DNA from 2 places in the Comamonas thiooxydans genome. Region 2 is predicted to be linked to the other one. Evidence: predicted binding sites of a transcription regulator. Region 2 holds the regulator's gene; the other holds the start of a gene.
What was found. The regulator NrdR, encoded in region 2, represses ribonucleotide reductase genes. The targets are predictions, from matches to a motif close to CACNANATNTNGTG.
Positions count from the first base shown of each region.

Region 1: the regulator NrdR is predicted to act here: its motif matches at 1,330-1,343, upstream of CTR2_RS23810 (ribonucleoside-diphosphate reductase subunit alpha).

Region 1 is NZ_AP026738.1:5,104,512-5,108,019, forward strand. Features, by position in the region: gene CTR2_RS23800 (sigma-54-dependent transcriptional regulator) at 1-330, shown strand, start outside; gene ampD (1,6-anhydro-N-acetylmuramyl-L-alanine amidase AmpD) at 323-961, shown strand; gene CTR2_RS23810 (ribonucleoside-diphosphate reductase subunit alpha) at 1,467-3,508, shown strand, end outside.
Region 2 is NZ_AP026738.1:4,085,158-4,088,665, forward strand. Features, by position in the region: gene CTR2_RS18970 (lytic transglycosylase domain-containing protein) at 1-22, shown strand, start outside; ZMP/ZTP riboswitch at 138-292, shown strand; gene glyA (serine hydroxymethyltransferase) at 328-1,575, shown strand; gene nrdR (transcriptional regulator NrdR) at 1,597-2,079, shown strand; gene CTR2_RS18985 (bifunctional metallophosphatase/5'-nucleotidase) at 2,211-3,508, opposite strand, start outside.

The sequences.
Region 1 (3,508 bases), 1.0 Mb from region 2:
GAAGGCCCGCTGCGCCTGCCCGAATCCTGCGTGCCGGCCGAGGACGTTGGTGCGGCGGCAACCGCTTCCTCGGACGCTTGGGCATCAAGCGCACCGCCGCCGCACACTCAGCACGCTGGCAGTCCGGCCATGCTGCCGGAGGATCTGCAAGGCTGGCTTGACGAGCAGGAGCGCAGCATTTTGGTCAGAGCCCTGCAGGACAACAGCTTCAACCGCACAGCCACGGCGGCCAGACTGGGCATCAGCCTGCGCCAGATTCGCTACCGCATCGACCGTCTGGGCATAGACCTGCCGGCCGAAGGCAGCAAACACCAGAGCGACAATGCCTGATCCCGCACCCCATTCTCCATCCTTGCCGCTGCCACAGCAGCCTTGGCAGGCCGGCTGGTACGGTGCGGCGCGTCACCTGAAATCTCCCAATTTCGGCCCTCGTCCCAAGGATGCGCAGATCGACCTCGTGGTCATCCATTCCATCAGCCTGCCTCCGGGTCAGTACGGCACAGGCGCGGTGCAGCAGCTGTTCACCAATCAGCTGGACTGGGACGCCCACCCCTATTACCAGGGCATTCGCGGCCTCGAAGTTTCGTCACATTTCTTTGTCACGCGTCAAGGCGAGATCTGGCAGTTCGTCAGCTGCGACGACCGTGCATGGCATGCCGGTGTCAGCCAATGGCGCGGGCGCGAGCGCTGCAACGACGACTCCATCGGCATCGAACTCGAAGGCCTGGAAGGCCTGAGCTTTGAAGCTCCGCAGTACCAGGCCCTGCAGCAGCTTTGCATCGCCATCGCGGCGCAATATCCTGTGCGCTACATCGCCGGGCACGAGCACATCGCCCCTGGACGCAAGCAGGACCCCGGACCCGGTTTTGACTGGCAGCGGCTGCAGCTGCAACTGGGCAGAGCAGACGGCACTCGAAGCTGGGAATTCCCCCCCAGTCCTGCAGCCTCAGGCGCAGCCTGAAATCTTCATAGCATCTACCGCCTTTCAGCGCTCGATTTCATGCATATTCACAGCTGAAATCTTGTACTGGCAAGCGCTATGCGCTCCTCATTTTGAAAATCCCGAGCATCCATCGTTGCGGGGCTTCGAAACGGCATGTCAATGGCGCGCGCGCAACAACTGTCGCCTGCATCAAACACGCAAATTTTTTACATATTTCCGTCCCGATCTGCCGCCGCGCGCAACCGCGCCACAGGCCTTTATTCATGCGGGATGAAGTCATTTTTGCGGCTGTCAAGCGGCGCTCGAAATGCCAGATTCAGTAGTTTCATCAGGTCGCCCGGATTTAAGCGCGATACACTACCGGTAGTGTTTTGAAGCGTCTCAGACCCCATATCTAGTGTTTACAAGTTGTGCACACCCTGTGCAAACCATGTGTAAACCGAGGCGCCGAATCGTGTTTTTGATGGCCTGCCCACAGTGCAGGCCTTTGTCTGCCTATCCACATACTGACTCAGAGGAACTTATGCAAGAAGCGTTGAACTCACTGCCTTCTGCCGCACCTGCCGGTGCAGCCAATTCTTCCTCCCCCAATGACAGCTATCAGATCATCCGCCGCAGCGGCGATGTGGTGGCTTTCGCGCCCCAGAAGATTGCCGTGGCCCTGACCAAGGCCTTCCTGGCTGTGCGCGGCGCGCAGGGCGCGGCTTCCGCCAGCGTGCGCGACACCGTCAACGAACTGACCGACGGCGTGGTGCGCGCACTGGTGCGCTCGCGCCCCGATGGCGGCACCTTCCATATTGAAGATGTGCAGGATCAGGTCGAGCTGGGCCTGATGCGTGCCGGCCACCAGGACGTGGCCCGCGCCTATGTGCTGTACCGCGAGCGCCGCAACCAGGAGCGTGCCGAGCAGAAGAAGGCCGCCGAAGTGGCAGCCGCTGCCGCCACCAAGCCCGTGCTGCATGTGACCGACAACGGCCAGCGCGTGCCGCTGAACCAGGAGCGCCTGGAAGCCCTGATCGTCGCTTCCTGCGGCAATCTGAATGCCGACATCCAGTCCGCCCCCATCGTGGCCGAGACCCTGCGCAATCTGTATGACGGCGTGCCTCTGGCCGAGGTCTACAAGGCGTCCATCCTGGCCGCCCGTACGCTGATCGAAAAAGACCCCGACTACACCTACGTCACCGCCCGTCTGCTGCTGCACACCATCGTGCGCGAAGTCATGGGCCGCGACGTGCAGCCCGCGGAAATGCAGGCCGCCTATGCCGACTACTTCCCCGGCTTTGTGCAAAAAGGCGTGGACAACGAACTGCTCAACCCCGAGCTGCTGAACTACGACCTGCCCCGTCTGGCCAAGGCCCTGAAGGCCGAGCGCGACGAGCAGTTCGACTATCTGGGTCTGCAGACCCTGTACGACCGCTACTTCCTGCACGTGCGCAAGACCCGCATCGAGCTGCCCCAGTCCTTCTTCATGCGCGTGGCCATGGGCCTGGCGCTGAACGAGCCCGACCGCAACGCCCGTGCCATCGAGTTCTACGAACTGCTGTCGTCCTTCGACTTCATGTCGTCCACTCCCACGCTGTTCAACAGCGGCACGCTGCGCTCGCAACTGTCGTCCTGCTACCTGACCACCGTGCCCGACGATCTGGACGGCATCTACGAATCCATCAAGGAAAACGCTCTGCTGTCCAAGTTTGCTGGCGGCCTGGGCAATGACTGGACCCGTGTGCGTGCCCTGGGCTCGCGCATCAAGGGCACCAACGGCGAATCGCAAGGCGTGGTTCCCTTCCTCAAGGTGGTCAACGACACGGCCGTCGCCGTGAACCAGGGCGGCAAGCGCAAGGGCGCGGTCTGCACCTATCTTGAATCCTGGCACCTGGACATCGAAGAATTCCTGGAGCTGCGCAAGAACACCGGCGACGACCGCCGCCGCACCCACGACATGAACACGGCGAACTGGATTCCCGACCTGTTCATGAAGCGCGTGATGGAAAAAGGCCAGTGGACCCTGTTCTCGCCCGCCGACACTCCCGATCTGCACGATCTGTACGGCGAAGCCTTCGAGAAGGCCTACACCGCCTATGAAGCCAAGACCGACAGCGGCGAACTCAAGCTGTTCAAGCGCGTGCCTGCCGTGGATCTGTGGCGCAAGATGCTCTCGATGCTGTTCGAGACCGGCCATCCCTGGATCACCTTCAAGGACCCCTGCAACATCCGCTCGCCCCAGCAGCACGTGGGTGTGGTGCACTCGTCCAATCTGTGCACCGAGATCACGCTCAACACCAGCGACACCGAAACCGCGGTCTGCAACCTGGGTTCCGTGAACCTGGTCCAGCACATCAAGGACGGCAAGATCGACCACGACAAGCTGCGCAAGACCGTGAACACGGCCATGCGCATGCTGGACAACGTGATCGACATCAACTACTACGCCGTGCAAAAGGCCAAGGACTCCAATCTGCGCCACCGCCCCGTGGGCATGGGCCTGATGGGCTTCCAGGACGCGCTGTATGAAATGCGCACCGCCTACGCCAGCCAGGGCGCCGTCGAGTTCGCCGACGAGGCCAT
Region 2 (3,508 bases):
ACTGGCCAACTCCAACCTCTAAGCGGCAGACCCCTGCATTTCTCAAGCTGGCTCCGGCCAGCTTTTTTTATGCCCCGGCTAGGTCCTGCGGGAAAAACGGACATAGGTTTTTCAGCCATGCCAGCTCAGCTACACTAGCGGGTGTACGCAACTGGCGATAGGCGCAGAATTTTCTGCCGCTGACGTGGAATCCGGCAGACTGCAAGGTCTGTGAACCACCGGGGAGCGTACCGCCCAGGGCCGCAGCGACTGCAGCCTGCAAGCGTTTCAGCCGTTCGCCTGGGCAGCCCTTGGCCTCAAGGGAATTTCTAAGTTCACAGGACTGCCATGTTTCAACGCACCGATACCGTCGCGAAAGTCGACCCCGAACTGTTTGCAGCTATTGAAGCTGAAAACCATCGCCAGCAAGAGCACATCGAGCTGATCGCCAGCGAGAACTACTGCTCGCCCGCCGTAATGGAAGCCCAGGGCTCCCAGTTGACCAACAAGTACGCCGAAGGCTACCCCGGCAAGCGCTACTACGGTGGCTGCGAGCATGTGGACGTGGTCGAACAGCTGGCCATTGACCGCATCAAGCAGATCTTTGGCGCCGAAGCCGCCAATGTGCAACCCAATTCCGGCTCTCAGGCCAACCAGGCTGTGCTGATGGCTTTCGCCAAGCCCGGCGACACCATTCTGGGCATGAGCCTGGCCGAAGGCGGTCACCTGACCCACGGCATGGCGCTGAACATGTCCGGCAAATGGTTCAAGGCCGTTTCCTACGGTCTGAACGCCGACGAAGCCATCGACTACGACAAGCTCGAAGAGCTGGCCCGCGAGCACAAGCCCCGCATCATCGTGGCTGGCGCTTCCGCCTATGCCCTGCGCATCGACTTCGAGCGCTTCGCAAGAATAGCCAAGGAAGTCGGCGCCATCTTCTGGGTGGACATGGCCCACTATGCCGGCCTGATTGCCGCTGGCGTGTACCCCAACCCCGTGCCCCACGCCGACGTGGTCACAACCACCACTCACAAGAGCCTGCGTGGCCCCCGTGGTGGCGTGATCCTGATGAAGGCCGAGCACGAGAAGGCCATCAACAGCGCCATCTTCCCCGGCCTGCAAGGCGGTCCCCTGATGCATGTCATCGCCGGCAAGGCCGTGGCGTTCAAGGAAGCCCTAACTCCCGAGTTCAAGGCCTACCAGGAACAGGTCGTGAACAACGCCAAGGTGTTTGCCGAAACGCTGACCGAGCGCGGTCTGCGCATCGTCTCCGGCCGCACCGAAAGCCACGTGATGCTGGTGGACCTGCGCGCCAAGGGCATTACCGGCAAGGCTGCCGAAGCGGCCCTGGGTCTGGCTCACATCACCGTGAACAAGAACGCCATCCCCAACGACCCCGAGAAGCCCTTCGTGACCAGCGGCATCCGTATCGGCACGCCCGCCATGACCACCCGTGGTTTCGGCGAGGAAGAAGCCCGCATCACCGCAAATCTGGTGGCCGATGTGCTGGACAAGCCCGAAGACGAAGCCAATCTGGCCGCCGTGCGCGCCAAGGTGGCCGCGCTGACCGCCAAGTTCCCTGTCTACAGCAAGTAATTCCTGCTGCGCTGATCTGTCATGAAGTGCCCCTTCTGCAACCACCCGGACACGCAAGTTGTTGAGACCCGCGAGTCCGAGGACGGGGGCTTCATTCGCCGCCGCCGCCGCTGTGGCGGCTGCGACAAGCGCTTCACGACCTACGAGCGCCCCGAGGTCAGCTTTCCGACCGTGGTCAAGAGAGACGGCCGCCGTATCGAATACGAGCGCGCCAAGCTGCAAGGCTCTTTTCAGATCGCGCTACGCAAGCGCCCCGTGAGCACCGAACTCATCGATGCGGCCATAGAGCGCATCGAGGACAGGCTGCTCAATCTGGGCCAGCGTGAAATCGATTCCAGCCGCCTTGGCGAGCTGGTGATGGATGAACTCAAGGGCCTGGACAAGGTCGGCTATATCCGGTTTGCCAGCGTATACCGCAGCTTCGAGGATGTGGACGACTTCAAGAACATCATGGATGAGGTTCGCAGTCCCAAGGCCAAGGCCGCCAGAAAGCCACAGGCCTGACCGCCGCCATGACAAAAGCCACCCTCGGGTGGCTTTTGTTTTGCGCGCTTGACGGCAGGCGTTTACTATCAACTTATGAGCATCTAGCGCAATAATTCAAGGGATATCAGATAGATTTTTATCTGATATCGTTAATGAACACGCATGATGCGCTCCTTCAAAGGTAGCACCATCGGGCCGCTGCGGCTTTGCTCGCGCAGATATTCCGCCAGTGCATCCAGATCCAGCATGCCGCCCACCACATCGATGCCTTGCGCGAAGATGCTGAAGTTGTCGCCGCCGCTGCCCAGATAGCTTTGCAGTCCCACGCGGTAGCGCCGCGACATCTCGAGCCGCCGGCCGTTCAGGCGCAGCTCGCTCACGCGCCGGCCTGCGGGCTGGCTGCGGTCGAAGCGGTAGCTGAAGCCCTCAGACACCTGCAGAATGCGCGGCGCGCTCACGGTGTTGCTGCCGCTGTCGAACTGCTGCTCCAGTGCCTGGCGAATCTGTTCGCCCGTCAGACTCATCACCATCAGCGTATTGCCGAACGGCTGAACGCTGAACAACTGTCCATAGGTCACGCTGCCGTCGGCCACGGGCAGCAGGTCGGCGCGGACGCCGCCGGGGTTCACAAAGGCCAGCTGCGCCCCGCCTGCGGCGGCATCGCGCGTGGCAGCGAGTATGGCGTCGGCCACGATGCGTCCCATCACGCTTTCGCCATTGGCTTGCGGCATGCGACTGACAGGTCCGGCCAGCCGCCCTGCGCCAGCCTCGGCCAGCGGTCGGGCCGCTGCCTTGTAGCGCGCCACCAGCGCCGCCACTTCGGCATCGGCGTCAAAGACCGGAAAATCGGGCTGCAAGCCCACTTGGCCACCAGCACTGCGATAGCCCTCGCCCTGCACGATGGCCTGATGCGCCGATTTGCGACTGACGCGGCCGGTGCGCGCATCCACCGTCAGTCTGACTTCGGTCAGCAGCGTGCCGTACTGGCCGGCGCTGGTCAGCAGAAACGGCTTACGGGCATTCACCCTGGCGTAATCGCAGATATAGGAGCGATGGGTGTGACCGGAAATCACCACATCGACCTCGCTGGAGAGCTGCCCCAGAATCGGCACGATCGCGCCGGAGAGGCCTTTGCAGCTATCGTCCTGCAGGCCCGACGTGGTGGCCCCGCCCTCATGGATCAGCAGCACGATCACATCGGCGCCCTGAGCACGCAGCTGTGGAATCAGCGCATTCGCCGTCTGTGCCTCGTCGGCGAATGCCAGCCCCCTGACCCCGCTGGGTCGCACCATATGCGGGGTATTCCTGAGCGTCATGCCGATGAAACCCACGCCTATGCGCAGACCGTCTTGCTCGAAGAACTTCACCCCGGTCGCCGGAAACAGCGGCCGGCCGTCTTCACGCAGCGTATTGGCCGCGAGAAACGGGAACTGCGCGCCTCTGAAGG